4 regions of the Colwellia sp. 20A7 genome follow, and region 3 is predicted to be linked to each of the others. Evidence: predicted binding sites of a transcription regulator. Region 3 holds the regulator's gene; each other region holds the start of a gene.
The links. The regulator sigma-54, encoded in region 3, starts transcription at its own class of promoters, with help from an activator protein. The targets are predictions, from matches to a motif close to GTTGGCACGNNNNTNGNNT.
Positions count from the first base shown of each region.

Region 1: a site for sigma-54 is predicted at 3,539-3,557, ahead of GQS55_RS14455 (FimV/HubP family polar landmark protein). Genes of this name have one in related genera too.
Region 2: a site for sigma-54 is predicted at 1,395-1,413, ahead of GQS55_RS04325 (FlgO family outer membrane protein). Genes of this name have one in related genera too.
Region 4: a site for sigma-54 is predicted at 2,023-2,041, ahead of GQS55_RS09800 (BON domain-containing protein). Genes of this name have one in related genera too.

Region 1 is NZ_CP047130.1:3,344,713-3,349,455, forward strand. Features, by position in the region: gene GQS55_RS14455 (FimV/HubP family polar landmark protein) at 1-3,451, opposite strand, end outside; gene GQS55_RS14460 (aspartate-semialdehyde dehydrogenase) at 3,771-4,743, opposite strand, start outside.
Region 2 is NZ_CP047130.1:997,096-1,001,838, forward strand. Features, by position in the region: gene GQS55_RS04320 (flagella assembly protein FlgT) at 97-1,272, opposite strand; gene GQS55_RS04325 (FlgO family outer membrane protein) at 1,507-2,154, shown strand; gene GQS55_RS04330 (LPP20 family lipoprotein) at 2,171-2,638, shown strand; gene flgN (flagellar export chaperone FlgN) at 2,941-3,372, opposite strand; gene flgM (flagellar biosynthesis anti-sigma factor FlgM) at 3,432-3,737, opposite strand; gene flgA (flagellar basal body P-ring formation chaperone FlgA) at 3,878-4,570, opposite strand.
Region 3 is NZ_CP047130.1:528,146-532,888, forward strand. Features, by position in the region: gene rapZ (RNase adapter RapZ) at 1-818, opposite strand, end outside; gene ptsN (PTS IIA-like nitrogen regulatory protein PtsN) at 889-1,341, opposite strand; gene hpf (ribosome hibernation promoting factor) at 1,359-1,646, opposite strand; gene GQS55_RS02265 (RNA polymerase factor sigma-54) at 1,691-3,202, opposite strand; gene lptB (LPS export ABC transporter ATP-binding protein) at 3,287-4,051, opposite strand; gene lptA (lipopolysaccharide transport periplasmic protein LptA) at 4,032-4,586, opposite strand; gene lptC (LPS export ABC transporter periplasmic protein LptC) at 4,594-4,743, opposite strand, start outside.
Region 4 is NZ_CP047130.1:2,268,432-2,273,174, forward strand. Features, by position in the region: gene GQS55_RS09785 (sensor histidine kinase) at 1-111, opposite strand, end outside; gene GQS55_RS09790 (histidine kinase) at 126-356, opposite strand; gene GQS55_RS09795 (sigma-54-dependent transcriptional regulator) at 393-1,739, opposite strand; gene GQS55_RS09800 (BON domain-containing protein) at 2,075-2,647, shown strand; gene GQS55_RS09805 (hypothetical protein) at 2,725-2,925, shown strand; gene GQS55_RS09810 (DMT family transporter) at 2,986-3,909, opposite strand.

The DNA.
Region 1 (4,743 bases), 1.8 Mb from region 3:
TCTGATTAGCAACACTAGACTCTTCTTCAATATTAGCTAGAAGCTCATCAAAATTTAAATTATTTAACTCTTTAATATCATTTATTTCAGTGGCTTCTGTTACTTTAGTATCACTATCTTTGTCATTATCATTTAATAAATCAGCTAATACATTCTGATCTGAAAAGTCTGGGGATAATTCAATAGCATGTTCACTATCTTCCAATAGCTCTTTCAGTGCTTGCTCATCAAAAGCTTCTGAAACTAAGTCATCACCAATATCAAGTTCTTCATCAACTGGGATTTCACTTGAGCGCTCCATGTCGGCAATTAGGTCATCAATATCAAAGCCGTCATCATCGATTAACTCATCATCGATTTCATCGTCCGTGCTTTCGCTTAATTGTTCCATGTCAGCAATTAAATCATCAATGCCAAGTTCTTCATCATCAATTAATTCAGATTCATCGACAAGACCTTCACTTGACTGTTCCATGTCAGCAATTAAATCATCAATATCAAGTTCTTCATCATCAATTAATTCAGATTCATCAACAGGACCTTCACTTGACTGTTCCGTGTTAGCAATTAAATCATCAATACCAAGTTTTTCATCATCAATTAATTCAGATTCATCAACAGAGCCTTCACTTAACTGTTCCGTGTTAGCAATTAAATCATCAATACCAAGTTTTTCATCATCAATTAATTCAGATTCATCAACAGGGCCTTCACTTGACTGTTCCGTGTCAGCAATTAAATCATCAATACCAAGTTTTTCATCATCAATTAATTCAGATTCATCAACAGGACCTTCACTTGACTGTTCCGTGTCAGCAATTAAATCATCAATACCAAGTTTTTCATCATCAATGACATCACTATCTGATTGTGTCGGTTCAGATTCATTTAATTCCGGTTCACTCAAATCAGAGTCGTCTTCTGATGATTTATCCAAAATGTCACTAAAATCAGTAGATAATAACGGCGAAATATATTCTTCAGTTAAACTTTCAATTTTAGCCTTATTTTCATTGATATCAGATTCATCAATAGCCGCTTGGTCATTACTTTCGTCTGCTGGCACTTCTTTATCATTTAAAGCGGACGTTTCATCATTAGTATTCCCACCGATAGAATCTAACAAAGCATCAATATCATCTGGATCGGTTACTTCAGACTCTGATGGCTCTTCGGTAACAGTATCATCACTAGTATCCGCACCAATAGAATCTAACAAGGCATCAATATCATCTGGATCGGTTACTTCAGACTCTGACGCCTCTTCGGTAACAGTATCATCACTAGTATCCGCACCAATAGAATCTAACAAGGCATCAATATCATCTGGATCGGTTACTTCAGATTCTGATGCCTCTTCTGTCACAGCATCATCATTAGTATCCACACCAATAGAATCTAACAAGGCATCAATATCGTCTGGATCGGTTATTTCAGATTCTGATGCCTCTTCTGTCACAGCATCATCATTAGTATCCACACCAATAGAATCTAACAAGGCATCAATATCGTCTGGATCGGTTATTTCAGATTCTGATACCTCTTCTGTCACAGCATCATCATTAGTATCCACACCAATAGAATCTAACAAGGCATCAATATCGTCTGGATCGGTTATTTCAGATTCTGATGCCTCTTCTGTCACAGCATCATCATTAGTATCCACACCAATAGAATCTAACAGGGCATCAATATCGTCTGGATCCGTTACTTCAGACTCTGACGGCTCTTCTGTAACACTATCATCACTAGTATCCGAACCAATAGAATCTAACAAGGCATCAATATCATCAGGATCCGTTACTTCAGACTCTGACGGCTCTTCTGTAACAATATCATCACTAGTATCCGCGCCAATCGAATCTAACAAGGCATCAATATCGTCTGGATCGGTTACTGCAGACTCTGATGCTTCTTCAGAAGTGACTGACGTTTCTTTATCTAATACTAAGTCATCTTCTTCCAGATCATTTGACTCAAGAGCAAGTCCACCTAAAAGATCATCTAAATCACTTTGATCCAATTCATTATTTACTAAGACATCATCTTCTTGGGCGTCTTCTTTATCGTCTTCGTTCGTCTCCAACAAAGAATCAAGAGCAGATTGATCTAATTCTCCGCCTTCAAGTAAAGCTGAGTCATCAACTTCTTGGTCAAGTATGATGTCATCTAAATCGTCCAAATCATCTAAGTCGTCTAAATCATTTAATTCATCATCATCCAGATGTATAACATCACTCTCATCAGCCTCGAGGAGATCTATAGACAAATCGTCATCTAGTAATAGTTCATCATCTAATGATGAACTATCATCTGATGACAATTCATCATCTAGTAATAATTCATCATCTAGTGATAATTCGTCATCTAGTGATAATTCGTCATCTAATGATAATTCGTCATCTAATGATAATTCATCATCTAGTGATAATTCTTCAGGTGCTGAAACTTCTTCAGTTACCTTTTCAGGTTTAGTTTTTTCTTTTAAAGAAGCTTTTGGAGAAGCTTTTATAGTCGCCGGTTCTTTTTTCCTACGTTTAAGAATAAACGCTGCCACAATTAAGATTAAAATGGCCGGTAATGTCGCCATTAATACTACAAACCATTGACTAGTAAATATATTATCATCTAATTTAGCTTGTTCTTTTTCTAGCAGTAACTCTTCTTCTCTCGCTTGTGCTTTTGCAAGTAACGCCTGCTGCAATTGAATCATATCATCCATTTGTAGCTTAATTTCTTTACTTTTAGCGACCTCTGCTTGCATTGTGTCTAGTTGATCATTAAAAGATGATAAACGTTGACGTAAAGCTTCGTTCTCTTTTAACAATGCCTGTAAGCCACCAATAGAATCCAAAATATCATTTTGAATATTTTCTAAACGTACTTGTTGTTCATTATCTATTTTTTCTAATTGATCATTTAGCTCAACTTTGACTGTGTCTAAATCTTGTTTATTAACATTTTGAGTGGCTAATTTTGACGCTGAGGTCGATTTTCTAGGTGAGTTACTTTTCCAAGCTTGCTCGTCTTCACTAGATTTTTTCTTTGCCGCACGAGTATCGACTAACATCATATATTCAAAAGAGGGTATTTTTAAATATTCACCATTAACTAAAAGGTTAAGATTACCATCAACAAAGGCATTAGGATTAGCTTGATATAAGGCTTGCATCACTTGATAAACACTTAAGCGATTATCAGGTCGAACGGTTAACGCTATATTCCATAGCGTATCACTTTTATTTATCGGGCCATAACGCTCAAAACGCAAAACATCCGAGCCTTTGGGGCCTAACATACGAACGCCAGGTCTTTCTGATAAGGCTTCTTGAGCAAAAGTAGGGAAACCAATAACGGATACACTAGTAATGATAATGCTAGCGCTTAATATACTAGCTATTGATATGCTAAGAACAACCTGCCGTAGGCACAGGTGTAATAATTTTGGCATCGAAGTTTTCCTAGTTATTGTTTTTCAAAAAATTAGCTATCAGTCAGTTATTTGACAATATTTCGATATAGTTAACCTTTAAAATATAAGCAAAAATCATTCCATTTAAAGTAAAGGTGTAGCTTTAATACAACGATTAGATTGTTATGAGGAATAATAGCAAACTCAACGTAAATATCTCAATATTTTAGTCATATAAAACAAAAAACTCGCGATTAACATGTTTTATACAATGTTAACGGCGAGTTTCTTATTTTCTGAAGAGTAACGAGTAACTATAATAAATAAGCTTAACTTGCTACTTTTCTATCATACGTTACTAGCTTAAATAATCTTTCACTAATAATTCAGCTATTTGAACGCTATTGGTGGCAGCGCCTTTACGAATGTTGTCTGCAACAATCCATAAGTTAATACCATTTGGATGGGTGATATCTTCACGCACACGACCAACATAAGTATCATCTTGACCACTTGCTTCACCAATTTGTGTAGGAAAATCTTCATCATTTTCACATAACACAATACCTGGTGCATTACTTAGTAATGCTTTAACTTCATCAACAGAAATTTGGCTGCGTGTTTCAATGTGCAATGCTTCAGCATGGCCAAAAAATACCGGAACACGAACTGCTGTAGGGTTAACTAAAACATTATCGTCACCAAATATTTTTTTCGTTTCCCAAACCATTTTCATTTCTTCTTTGGTATAGCCATTTTCAAGAAATACATCTATTTGAGGAATTACATTGAAAGCAATTTGACGAGAGAAATTTTTAGATTCAACTGGCTTGCCTTGTAATAAATCAGCCGTTTGCTTTGCAAGCTCATCCATTGACTCTTTACCACCACCAGAAACTGATTGGTAAGTACAAACGTTAATTCTATCAATGCCTACAGCATCCTGAATTGGCTTTAACGCCACTAACATTTGAATAGTTGAGCAGTTAGGATTAGCAATGATGTTACGGTTTCTATATTCAGCTAATGCTTCTGGATTTACTTCTGGTACAACTAATGGAATATCGTCGTCGTAACGAAATTCTGAGGTGTTATCAATAACGATACAGCCAGCATCACCAGCTAAAGGGGCAAATTTTGCTGACGTTGCGCCACCAGCAGAGAAAAAGCCTATTTGCGCTAAGCTCCAGTCAAACTTATCTGCATCAAGCACTTCAATGCTTTCGCCATTAAATTCAATAAATTCTCCAGCAGAGCGAGCACTTGCTAATGGGTATAATTTATTAATTGGGAAGTTTCTTTGTTCTAAGATTTCCATAATGGTTTTGCCA
Region 2 (4,743 bases), 470 kb from region 3:
TTTGAAGTGGTAAATTGATTACGCTACTTTATGCTGCATATTCTATTGCTTTATGAGCATAAAGTTAAGCTTTACCTTTGCTTTATATACTTTTTTTTAATATCGTACTGCTACATCATTTATTTGAATATTATCTAATAAGTCATTATTCAACGTTTTTGCTGTTGCGCTTTGTGATGTTAGCTTGGTTACTTTAACTTTGTGTGGGCTAATATTGTAACCCGCATAGCTTTTTCCTTGTTGACTAACGAAAGTGCTACTATGGAGTAACGTGAACTCATCACCAACTTTCACGCCATGACTTTTACCTAAATTTATTGTAATTTGGTTGCCTTGGACTTGTATTATTTTTCCTTCATTCGGCTCACACATAACACTTTCGTCAATATCGTTTATTGTTCGGCTAAGTAAAGCATCAATCATATTACCGTAATCGCTCTGCCAAAAGGTGGTGGCGTGTACATCAATACTTCTTCTTTTATTGAAATCCCAAACCGCAGAGTCTTGGTAATTACCTTGCCATATTTGTTCGCCACTAAAACCATTGTATAAATAAAGGGTAAAATCGAAATTTCGAGGGTAGGTCGGTTGTTGCCATACTTTCAATGAATTTGTTCTTTGCTCTTGCAAAGACATATCGTTAATCTCACTAAAAAGAACATATTGGCTGTCGGTATTTTCGGCTAGAGAGATTGTTAGTTGTTTTATTTTTTCTTCATTAAAACTATTATTTAAACGCGAGAATTCTGTTGAGCTTTTAAGTAATAATTTACCCCCGCTATAGCTACTTTGATTTTTAAGTTTTTTATTTAGCTGTTTGATCATAGCGGAATCAATTTGATATATTTTGCCAAGGTTTGCGTGTTCTCTTTGAAGTAAGTGGCTTTTGGTGATCAAAATTGATTTTTTGTAATCTAACGAGAAACATTTTTTTTCTTGAGGAAAAATATCGGCACGTATAGTAACGCTAATCATATCGTTGCTATGAAGCTCTTCTATTAATTCAATTGAATTAACACTGCCACTAGCACGAATACTTATTTGATCTTGAGTGAGCAAACCATTCACCACTTGTTGAATGCTTGAAACACTGGCACCAGCGACAAGTAATGCTTTTTTTAAAGCGTTTTCCATTGCCTTAGTTCGTGCTACTTCAACCGAGTCTTTAGCTGTTGATGCATAGCCTTGAGCCTCATACCATTGCGCATTAACAATGGCGCTAGTTAACATTAAGCTGATAGATAAAATGATTTTTTTAGATATAGAATACATATACTCTCTCATGAAAACGAAAAGCCTGTTTTAGGCATAGTACAATTTACAAGGAATTTTACTATAGGGCTCATGCACAATGTGTGCCTGTTTATTTTAACCAAGCTTATGCTTGAAACCTAATTGGCTTGAAATGTGCATTGTTTTATAGCAATAAATAACCAAATACATAAAAAATTCATTGCTTAGGCTCGTGTAATGTAGCACAAACGTTGAATTATTAAGGGATGCACTATGAAAAAATGGCTTATACCATTACTTCTGCCAACTCTTTTATCTTGTAGTAATACAGTTGAAGAAGATAGCTTTTATAAAATAAAGCAAACAGATAAAAGTGAGATAGATAGCTATAATTTACCTAAGCATGCCATTAATGACTTAGTGAAAGGTTTAGCCTATCAAATGCTAGCAAACAGTAGTTTTGTTAACAACAAAACACCTGTGGCGGTTGCATCGTTTGTGAACTTAGAAGATCTTGAGTCAACGCATTGGCTAGGAAATCAAATAGCAGAAAGCTTTGTACATGAATTACAGAGCCATGGTTTGGTGGTGATTGATTTTAAAACTACGGGGCATATTCGTGTTACACAAGCAGGTGACTATATTTTTAGCCGTGATTGGAAAGATCTTCCTGAACGTCAGATTATTGACTACGTAGTCGCCGGAACTATGATGGAGCAAGAAGAAGGAATTATCATTAATGCGCGCATGATCGGCATTAAATCTCATGTTGTTGTTGCTACAGCACAATCTTTTATTCCTAAATGGGTAGTAGGAGAGGAAAGAAATAACGGTGAACATGTGATAATGAAAGACGGTATGATAATACGCAGTAACGAAAAATTAATTGAAGAGCAGCGCGCTGTTGCAATTCAACAGTAATTAAGTAGGTGAAATGATGAAAAATGCACACTTTAAAACAATCACTGTTGTTGTAAGTTTATTTCTGGTTGCCTCTTGTACCAGTATGTATGACAAACATGTACAGTGGGAGGTTGTTGAACCACAAGTGTTTCCTATTATTCATGGTATTGGATATGCGCCAATAAGTTTGCAGAAATCAGAGCATAAAACTCAGCGGATGCTAATGGCCATTAAAGCGTCGAAAATTGCCGCTTATTCAGAGTTGGCAGAGCAGGTTTATGGTCAACAAGTTAGCAGTTCAACCACAATAGCCGATATGCTAATTGAAAATCAGCAATTAGTTTCATCAGTAAAAGGGTTAATCAGAGGTGCTAGAGTAGTAAAAAGTTACCCTGTAGGAGACACTTACACAACTGAATTACAACTCGACTTCAAAGACGTATATGAAATATACCAAGCAAATCTACAGCGAAAAGAAATTAAAAAGGTACAATACTTTTAATTGTAGAGGAAATAATTAATTCCAAACAAGTTTTTCATACCAGTTTCTTAATTAAGTGAACAATTTTATACGTAGAAATAATTGCCAAATACAAGGCATTTATTTCAATAACTAGTTGTTCTAATTATTAAATAAATAACGATGTAGTTGGTGATTTTAGCAAGTAGAAATGATCACATAGCTAGTGAGATTGGTATCATAAGCTTGTTTGGTTTAAGTTAAAAAAGGGTGACGTTAATTTGAGTTGAGGTCGAGTGACAATTTAATTGAATCGAAATTTAAATCCTGAATTTAAGTGTTACCTAAGCTTTCATATTTATGCTGCTTAACCCACCAGATTTTTTGCCTTTACTGTCATAAGTCATTGATGACTTATTATTACTCTCTAATAACGTTGTTTTCATACGCTCAACAGCGAGTTGAGATTGCGCTATTATTTGACCATTTATTTTATTTTTTTGTTGGCAAAGGTGTAATAAGTCTTCGATTTCAGTGAGTTTTTCATCAAGAAAACCCGCTTTCTTATCTATTGAAAATGCCTGATTAAAGCTGATTTTTTTATCTAAATCTTGAATTGCAATGAGTAATAGGTTTTTTTGTTCACTAATTTTTAATAATGCGTCAGGTTGGTGTTGCTGTAAAATAAGCTTTTCGTTACTAATGATTTGCTCGAGTTCTTGTAATTGAGCAAATTGTAGAGATATTAACTCTATGGATTGAGGGGAAGCTGACATCAATGCACCTTTTATTATAGCAAAGGGTGATTATCACCCAGTCCCACCGTTAGATCAAATTATAAAGTAAACTCAAACTTGGCCATGCTAGCAGCAAGCTTTTGAGGATCTATTTTATACTCACCAGCAGCAATTGTTTTTTTCAATTCTTCAACTTTTTCCTGATTAATCACAGGAGCATCAGCAGATTTTTTTTGTAGTTCTTTAAACTGTTGAGCTTGTGGGGTCAAAGAAACAGAGTCGCGAGCAACATGTTTAGGTTGCGCACTATCTACTGTTGTCTGAGCTGAGCCTTGTTTAGTTTGGGCTTGTTTATTTTGGTTTATCTGTGCTTGATTGTTCAAGTTGTTGATATTTATAGTCATAATATTACCCTACGGTAAAAAGTTCTTCTAAAGTTTATTCATTAACTTTATATCGGCAAAAAGTAAGATAACTTAAATAAAATATACTAAAAATTTTAGCGTAAAATAATTTCCGATTTTAAAGATTAGATCTTAAAAAATTATAGGTTAATAGTAACCTGATTAACAGCACTAATTCGAGGCTTAATAATCCGACCAGAGCGTGAGTTTTTAACCTCAATTTGTTCATGTAAATTACCAGAGGTTAGCGCGGTACCTTTGGTTTTTATTAAAAAGTTTTCATTTTCTGCGACAATAGTTATAACGTCCCCTTTACATATTAAACATATATTGGTTTTAGTTATAGTACGTTCATTACCTATTCTTTTTTCTGCTTTACTACCTAACACCATATTTATGTCGGTGATTCTTTCGCCGCGTATTTGATTTGTTGCAATGTAATCTATCGCAATATTATCTTTAGTGAGCACTTCACCTTTCTCAATCGTACTTGTTGTAACAACAACAGCAAAGGTTCTTTCAATTTTAGCTGGTAGGTATAATTGCCAGGGAGTTGAATCATCACAAGTTATATTAACATTAACATTCCTACGATTGGTATTTTCAGGTATATTTGCTTTAATAGGTACTTGGCAAGGTTTTATTATTATTCTTGTATCTATATTAGTGACATTAAAAGATATTCGTCCATCATCAGGCGCAGGTATATTGCTCTCTAAGTGTTTTTTTGCAAACGACTCAATATAAGCTCTATCCCATGTTGTAGCTAAACTTATTGATGGTAATAATGCTAATAAGCTGATGAAAGAAAGGTAAACGATATTTGTACGCATGATTTTTGCCATTTATTTTTAGATTAATTCAAATACTCGACTATGCTTAAGCTAGATTAACATAATTATCGGCAGGTTAAGTTATACTATGTGTATAATATTTTTATTCATTTCTTATAAAATAGTGACATACTAAGCATCAATTTTTTGTCACTTATTTTGGCATATAATAA
Region 3 (4,743 bases):
TGTACATTTTTTTGTTCTTTACTAAAGTTTTTTGCTAGTAAATCAGCAATATAAACAGAGCGATGTTTGCCACCAGTACAACCAATCGCAATCGTAACATAACTACGATTATTACGTTCTAGATGCGGGAGCCAAGTCATCATAAAACTATTAATTTGCCAAATAAACTTTGTCACAATAGGTTGGCTAGAAAGAAAGTCTTTGACTGGTTGCTCTAAACCGGTAAAGGGCTTTAATTCTTTTTCCCAATGAGGATTAGGGAGAAAACGTGCATCGAAGACATAATCAGCATCAGTAGGAATGCCATGTTTAAAACCAAAAGATTCGACTACGAGTACCATATTTCCTGTTTTTTTCCCAAGAATTCGTTCTCGAACTAAGTCAGCTAATTGGTGTGGCGTTAATTGACTGGTATTAATATATAAATCTGCATTGGTAGAAATAGGCGCTAACAGCTTCTTCTCTAGTGATATTGCTTGGTCTAAAGGTATATTTTCTTTGATTAGTGGGTGTAAGCGTCTTGTTTCACTAAAGCGACGAATTAAATCATTATCGTCGGCATCTAAAAATAATGTTGTTACATCAACCGCATCGGGTAAATATTCAATGATTTCAACAATATCTTTAGGGTTATTAGGCAGATTACGAACATCTAAACTTACCGCGACATTATCATAATCATTAATTACAGTATGTGTTAATGCCGGGAGTAAATTAACAGGGATATTATCAACGCAATAATAACCTAAATCTTCTAATACCCTTAACGCAACCGATTTACCTGAGCCAGAACGGCCACTAACAATGATAAGCTTCATATTTTCAAGTTCCGCGTGAATAAGAGGGTTATTAAATTTGACTGTGCAGGAATGTATTCCAACTTATTTTTTAAGCCGTTTGTTGAATAAGATCAAACATTTCTTGTTGGTTTGTACATTTACGCACTTTTTTAGCTGTTTTACGATCACTAAATAACTTGGCGATACTCTGTAATGTTTCTAAATGCGCTTGTGTATTACCCTCTGGTACAAATAGACAAATGAATATATCAACAGGTCTATTGTCAATTGCGTCAAAATCGATGGCTTGTTCAGTAGTTAAAAATACAGCGATGGCTTTGTCTGTATTGTTTAGTCTGCCATGAGGGATAGCGATACCATTGCCAATACCCGTACTGCCCATTTTTTCTCGATTCATTAAGCTATCTAACAAATCGGTTGGGTTAGAGTCGATTAGTTCATTGGCGGCAAGTTGGCAAATTAGTTCAAGTAAACGTTTTTTACTCTGAACTGGAACTGCACATCGCGTGCAGTTCAGTGTTAATATATTTTGTAGTGTCATAATTATAATTGATAAAGCTAATGTTGTGTTATTTTGCCTTTGTATTTAAGTACTTGGCGATCTAATTTATCTACCAAAGTATCTATCGAAGTATACATATCAGCACTCGCTGCTGAAGCATGAATTTCACTGCCTTTTAAATGTATGGTTGCTTCAGCTTTCTGCTCTAACTTTTCAATTGTAAGTACAACGTGAACATTATTGATGTGATCAAAATGTCGCTCTAATTTAGCGAATTTTGTGTCAACACAATCACGTAATGATGAAGTTACTTCTACATGGTGGCCAGTAAGGTTAATTTGCATAAGTATATCCTTCTCTAGTTAAGTTCAGAAAATAAAGTCGCTGGTTATAGTAAACTCTTTCGTTGATTTGACGGTGGTATAGATAAAGACTCACGATACTTAGCTATAGTGCGCCTTGCAACGTTAATTCCTTGCTGTGCTAGTAAATCTGCCATTTTGCTATCACTAAGCGGTTTAGCTGGTGTTTCGGCTAAAATGAGTTTTTTAATTAATGAACGTATGGCTGTTGATGAACATTCACCACCATTTTCGGTACTAACATGGCTTGAAAAAAAGTATTTTAATTCAAAAATACCTCTTGGCGTATGCATGTATTTTTGTGTTGTCACTCTAGATATAGTTGATTCATGCATATCTACAGCTTCAGCGATGTCATTTAAAACCATAGGTCGCATAGCTTCTGCACCATGCTCTAAAAAGCCTTGTTGACGTTGTACAATGCAGTTAGATACTTTGAGTAATGTGTCATTACGCGATTCTAAACTTTTAATAAACCATTTAGCTTCTTGCAAGTTTGTTCGAATAAATTGGCCATCATTACTCGAAGACTTTGTCGTTTTTGTCATGGCTGCATATTGCTGATTAACTGATAACTTAGGAGCAGTATCAGGATTTAATTCCACAACCCAACGACCATTTTTCTTTTCTACTGAAACATCAGGGATAACATATTGATCATCACTTTTAACAACAACGTCACCAGGACGAGGGTTTAAACTTTGTATTAAACGCATCACTTCGCGTAATTGATCTTCCTTAAGGCGTGTTTTACGCATTAATTGACGATAGTCACGATTCCCGAGCAAGTCAATATGTTCACTGATAATTAATTTACTTTCTTTTAAGTAGGGGGTTTCAGGATCAAATTGATTTAATTGAATAATTAAACAATCAGCAATTGAGCGAGCGGCAACACCAACAGGGTCAAAGACATTAATACGTTTTAATACTGCTTCAACTTCATCAAGTTCAAGCCCTTCTATACCAACACTTTCTAAAATTTCATCACTTGATACCGTAAGGTAACCAGCTTCATCAACGGCTTCTATAATGGCGATAGCAACAGTGCGATCGGTTTCTGAAAAAGGTGTTAACTCCATTTGCCATAAAAGGTGGTCTTGTATTGAATCGATTGTTTCACCTTGATAAGTGTAATCTTCACTTGGGCTACTAATTGCACCTGTATTTGACGTGCCAGCACTGTAACTCTCTTCCCAAGTTGTATCAATATTCAGCTCTTCTGGAATGTCATTTTTTTCCATCGCCTCAGTAGTGCTTATCTCATCAATAGAGGCGGATGAATCTTCACTCCCATCACTAGTAGATTGTTCAGCAATTGTGGCTGAAAATGCTTCTTCAAGTGTATTTCCACTGTCCTCTGAATTGTTATCTGAGGCTTCTTGATCATTAATTTCAAGCAGGGGATTACTTTCAAGTACTTCTTGAATTTCTTGTTGAAGCTCTAACGTTGATAACTGCAAAAGCTTGATCGCTTGTTGCAGTTGTGGCGTCATGGTTAGTTGTTGTCCTATCCGGAGTTGCAGAGTTGGGCGCATCTACGTTGTCTTAATTCCTGTTATTATTATTTATAGTTACTCACTTAGCGTAAGTATAGTATAGGTATTTATTATATGTGTTAACTATAGCGTGAATTGCTCGCCTAGGTATACATCTCTTACCTTTTGATTAGCAAGAATTTGATTAGAATCGCCTTCTGCTATTATTTCGCCGTGACTAACAATGTAAGCATGTTCACATACATCAAGCGTTTCACGAACATTGTGATCAGTAATTAGAATACCAAGACCACGTTTTTTAAGATGAATAATTATTTTTTTAATGTCACCTACTGAAATGGGGTCTACACCTGCAAAAGGTTCATCAAGCAATATGAATTGTGGATCTGCAGCTAAAGCACGGGCGATTTCTACGCGTCTTCTCTCCCCACCGGACAAGCTCATGCCTAAATTGTCTTTAATATGGCTGATATTAAATTCCTCTAGCAGGTGCTCTAATTTCATTTGCCTTTCATTTTCATTAAGGCCTTTTCTAATTTGTAATATTGCCATAATATTTTCAGTAACGGTCAGTTTTCTAAAAATAGATGCTTCCTGAGGTAAATAGCCAATACCTCGACGTGCACGTTCATGCATAGGCGCAAGTGTAACATCTTCGTCGTTAAGTATTATTTGACCATTATCATTAGGTACTAAGCCAACAATCATGTAAAAAGACGTGGTTTTTCCTGCACCATTAGGGCCTAATAACCCCACGATTTGACCTGAACTTACGGTTAAGCTAACGTTTTTAACAACTTTTTTGCTTTTGTAAGATTTTGATAGATTTTTGGCTATCAAAATCGAGTTGTTTATTTCGCTGTTATTTTTATTGCTTGTTACTGTCATTACTTTTCTTATCTTGTTGAGCTTTTATTTGAGCTGGCTGCAAAATAGTGGTGACTGAGTCATTATCACTACTGATGGCTTCTAATTTCTCATTTAATGTATTGTAAGTGATTATTTCACCTGTCACCTTACTACCCGCTTGCTGCACTTGTGCATTACCTGAAATGGTAATGATATTTTGATCTGGTTGATAGGTTATCTCATTAGCTTGTAGGCTTATTAAGCTGCCATCTTCTAGCTGCTGTTTGAAAACAGCGGGCTCACCCTTAGCAAGATAAGTATCGTATTTTTGTTGAGTTTTCTCATCAACTTGACTATAAACTTGGACAATGTCAGCAATAATAGAGATAGAACCTTGATTTATGCTTACGTCATCTAAATAGCTTGCTATTTTGTTTTTTAAATCGGCTGATTGACGTTTCGATTTAATAGTGATTTCTTGCGTGAGGTCTTTTTTGGCTGCACTTACGGGTAACGCTAACGTGAGTAGTAGTGAGCTTAGTAATAAACCTGTGCTAATTGTTTTAATTGTCATTAAGGGATTAACCATTCTTTTTTTTGTAAATAGTACGTACATGTTCGGTTAATGTCATCTGTTTAGTGTTTAAGTCAATTATCAAACCAGAGCCATACATAGTGAAGTCTTTTCCTTGCACCATTACTGTTTGGTCTGAGCTAATAATATTAGTATT
Region 4 (4,743 bases), 1.7 Mb from region 3:
AATAGTTTTAATTGATAGCATCACATTGATAACAATAACGATTGCGACAATAGAGAATACTATACTCCATGACACTCTTTTGTTTGCTAATAATCTTTCAATGTAGAGCATTGTAAATAACTGCCTTAGCTTTTAGCTGCTTTTAATAGTTGTTCAAGTGTTTGACTACAGGCTTGGCATGAAACAATTATTTTGTTTGCTGCCTCTAGGGCTTTATCAACGGGCATGTCATTTTCAAGTACTAATTTAATCAGTTCTGCCTGCATTGAGATTCTATTTAACGGGCCACGGGCGTCATGAACAAGTTGATTTAAATCAGGTTGCTCTGATTGCATATTACTTTCATGATTTTTCATTGCTAGTTACTCCAAGCTTTTTTAGTTCAATTGATATTATTCTTCAAACTCTCCGTAGGCATGTAAACGGTTATATAAAGTTTTTGTACTAATGCCTAACATTTTCGCAGCAAGAGATTTATTACCATCAACATCATCGAGTGTTACTTTAATTAACTCTCGCTCTACATCTTCAATAGTGCGACCTGCACTTAAATTATGCTGTTTTTCTGTGATAGACGAGAAGGGCGAACGAAAGTCTTTTGGTAAAGCTAAATTACTACTGTCGGGATCAGACATAATAAAAGCACGATGAATCGCGTGTCGCATTTCTCTAATATTTCCTGGCCAGTCATAATCGGTTAATCGTTGAATTTGTTCAGCACTCCATTCATAGCTCCGGTTATATTCTTCGTTTAATTCTCCTAGAAACACTCTGGCTAATAACGGAATATCTTCTTTTCGTTTTCTTAATGGTGGAATGTTAATAGGAAATACAGCCAGTCTAAAATATATATCTTCTCTTAATACTTTATTTTGTGCTATTTCTTCAATAGAGCGATTTGTCGCAGAAATAACTCGGCAGTTTACTTCAATTTCTTTTGTACCACCCAAAGGTGTAATCTTATTACTTTCGAGTACTCGTAATAAGTTGGGTTGCATATCAATGGGCATTTCAGTTATTTCGTCTAGAAATAATGTGCCGTTACCTGCACGCAAGAATACGCCATCTTTTTTTGTAATTGCGCCAGTAAATGCGCCTTTTTCATGCCCAAATAGTTCACTAGCGATTAAGTCTTTTGCTAATGCGCCACAGTTAGTTGCAACTAACTCAGTGTCGTTATCTGTTGTTAAATTACTTGCGCTATGAATAGCTTGCGCCACTAACTCTTTACCTACGCCACTTTCACCTAATAACATCACATTCGCCTTTGTTAGCGCAATACGAGATATCATTGTATACATTTCTTGCATCACGGCTGATTCACCAATAAGGCAATCAAAATGTTTTTTAGGTAGTGTGCTGTTCTGCTTTGTTTCGCTAGCTGGCTTTGACTGTCGCGTTAATGCTTGCTCTAAATCTTCGCGTTGTAACGGCTTAGCAATATAGTTAACTTTGGGGCCACATAATCCAGCTAGTAAGCCTTTAACTAAAGGGTGCCCGGTAATTAGTGTAATGTAAGGTGTGTGGTTTGATTTTTTGACGTGATCTATTAGGTGTAAGCCGCTACCATCAGGAAGCATGAAATCTAAAAGAATGTGATCAAACGTATTGTTTTCTAGCCATTCATAGGCTTCTTCCAGACAACTAGCTATACTAATATCATGGCCTAAAAATTCAATTATTTGACAGGCTATTTCAGTAAATTCTGTATCATCATCTACCAATAATACTCTTAACACATTAACTCCTTAAATTTATTTAAGACTAGTATAAGCTCATTATATTTGTCTTACTCTTTTAATTTCAGAGCTTTATTGTTTATATTCACGTATTTCAAGTGTTTTCACTATTAAATACAAGCATTATTATCATTTAGCGTAATATTTCTGCCTGAATCTATCTACTACCTGATTTACCATTCACTAAGTGTAACTATTACCAGTTCATAGGTAATAGTTACACTGTTTTATTTGTTTATTCTTTATCCTGTAATTAATTTACTTATATTTCAACAGCCTAAGTGTTGGCATTAAACTGGCATTAATATTAGTGAACTTTTAACAGGAGAACAAATATGAAAAATACAACCCTTTCAATTATTATCGCTACTGCTATTAGTACGGCTTCTTTAAATGTTAGCGCAGAAAATACATGGAAAGATAACGCTAAAGACGCATGGATTGATGGTAAAGCTGAATCAACACTTCTTTTTAACGGCAATTTAAATTCTTTCGATATTAATACCGACGTTAAAAACGGTACGGTTATTCTAACAGGTAAAGTTAAAAACTCTGTCGACAAAGCTTTAGCAGAAGAGCTTGTAGCTTCTCTTGAAGGTGTAACCAAAGTAAATAATATGTTGTCTGTTATTGATGATGACAATAATTCACAAGGAAAAGATGTTGAGATCATGAAAAATCTCAAGGATTCTAAGGTGGAAACAGTGGTAAAGACAAGATTGTTGTTTGAGTCACAGATCAGTGGATTAGACATAGAAGTTGAAGTAGAGAACGGAGTTGTGACACTTGAAGGTAACGTAGCGTCTGAATCAGAGCGTGATCTTGCCGTTGCCATAGCGATGAATACGAATGATGTTACTAATGTCGTCAATAAAATTGTAGTAAAAGACCTAGTAGCAAGTAACTAAACTCTATTTAACAGTTTAACCCGCGTCTAAATTGGCGCGGCTTTAATCAAGTAACCACAAACAGGGACATCATGATTATGAAAATTTCAAATATTAAGTTACCCAAGTTTTTCAGCGCTAGCAAACCTATTAACGCGAATGTACCTGTCGTTAATCAATTCAACTGGTTTGATCGCGATGAAAACGATATAAATGAACCCCCTGAAGGATCTAGAATAACTTATATGTCAGGAATTGATATTAACGCTCCTTTGCCAACTGACCAAAACTTTAAATAATGGTCACTAGTAAAAGGGGGGTAGTTATAATCAGCTATTTTTATTCATTACACGTATTTTTTAATCTTGATCAGTTATATTATTTCTCAGTACAAGTTTTTTTTGTTGATATTTAACAACGAAAATCTCACCCCAATGATACATAGCCAATCCAGATATAACCAATAGTGCACCAAAAACTAATTGGCTATGAATAACTTCATCATTTAACACCGCGCCTAAACTTAAGGCGATAACGGGTGTAATTAACGTAATTAAAGCAACGGTACTTGCCGTTAATCTTTGTAATACAAAAAAGTAAGCAACAAAACCAATTAATGAACCGAATATACCTAAATATAAAGTTGCCCATATTGATCTTGGCTCCCAGTGGCTAGTATCGAGGCTGCCATCAAGTATTAACCAATTAATAAGAAATAAAGGCATAGATAAAGCTAATGCGCCAACGGTTGTTGCCATAGGATGAATAGCTAATGACACACTTTTTACTAACACGCTGCTTAAGCTAAATAAAAATACGGCGATTAAAACAAATATAAAACCATAAATACTGTCAGAACTTAATGATAGATTGTTGGCGCAGACTAAACCTAATCCGGCAAAAGAAAGGGTCATAGATAACTTTCTTAATATTGATATTTTAGGTTCAGCGAGTATTCTTCGAGCCAAAATAGCAGAAAAAGCAGGGGCAAGGCCAAAAACTAACGATAAAACCCCAGAAGATAAATACCCAGCAGCAAGGTATGAAAATGACATGCCTCCAAATATTCCTAACGCAGAGAAAGTATATAAACGGATCGCTTTTGGGTGCCAAGGAAAGTCTATTTTTCTGGCAACTATAATAAGGCCACCTAACACTACGGCAATAAGCATACGTAGTAAAACAGCCATAGTTGGGTTAATTGTTTCACTACTCCAAACGATAGCTAATGGTGTAGTAGACCAGATTAACAAAACTATCATATAGGCAATAGACACTTGCATTTTACGCTCCTTTTTATTCTTTATTCTTTATTGTTGATACCAATCTCACTAGCTATGTGATCATTTCTACTTGCTAAAATCACCAACTACATCGTTATTTATTTAATAATTAGAACAACTAGTTATTGAAATAAATGCCTTATATTTGTCAATTTTTTCTACGTATAAAATTGTTCACCTAATTAATGAAACTGGTATGAATACAGTGTCTCTTACGGAATATTTTATTTTTAACAATAAAAGCTTATGTATAAAAAAGCCGCAAAAGATAATCTCTGCGGCTTAATATTATGGTTAACTAATTAAAATATTTTTTGTTAACTTGAACGCTCCGCATAAATTGGCCACAGTCGAATAGCCTGACTTTGCCAACATCGCGTTAGCAAAATTAAGTTTTGACTGAGCACCAAGGCCTGCTTTGTAAGAAAAACGTTCATTATGGTAATTGCTTATGTAATTTTAAAAATACATTTATTAGGTATTAAACCGTCATTCTTAACTTGATTCAGAATCTCGCTATTACAAAGTGCTTCAATAAGATTCCGTATTAAGTAAGCTACGGAATGACGACTAGTAAATCGTCATCATGTATTAACACGTCATCCTGAACTTGATTCAGGATCTCACTATTGCAAAGCGCTTCGAATAAAATTAAGTAAACTATTAAATGACAAATGGCTTAAACTTAATATGTAAATTATAGTGCTGTTGCTTACGTGTTAAGTCAAGGAATAACACAAAGATTAAATGATTTATTATATTGAAGAAAGTCGTGCGTAAAAGAAATCATCGTTATACACTTAGCCATCGTTCACCAACTTATATATTCTATTT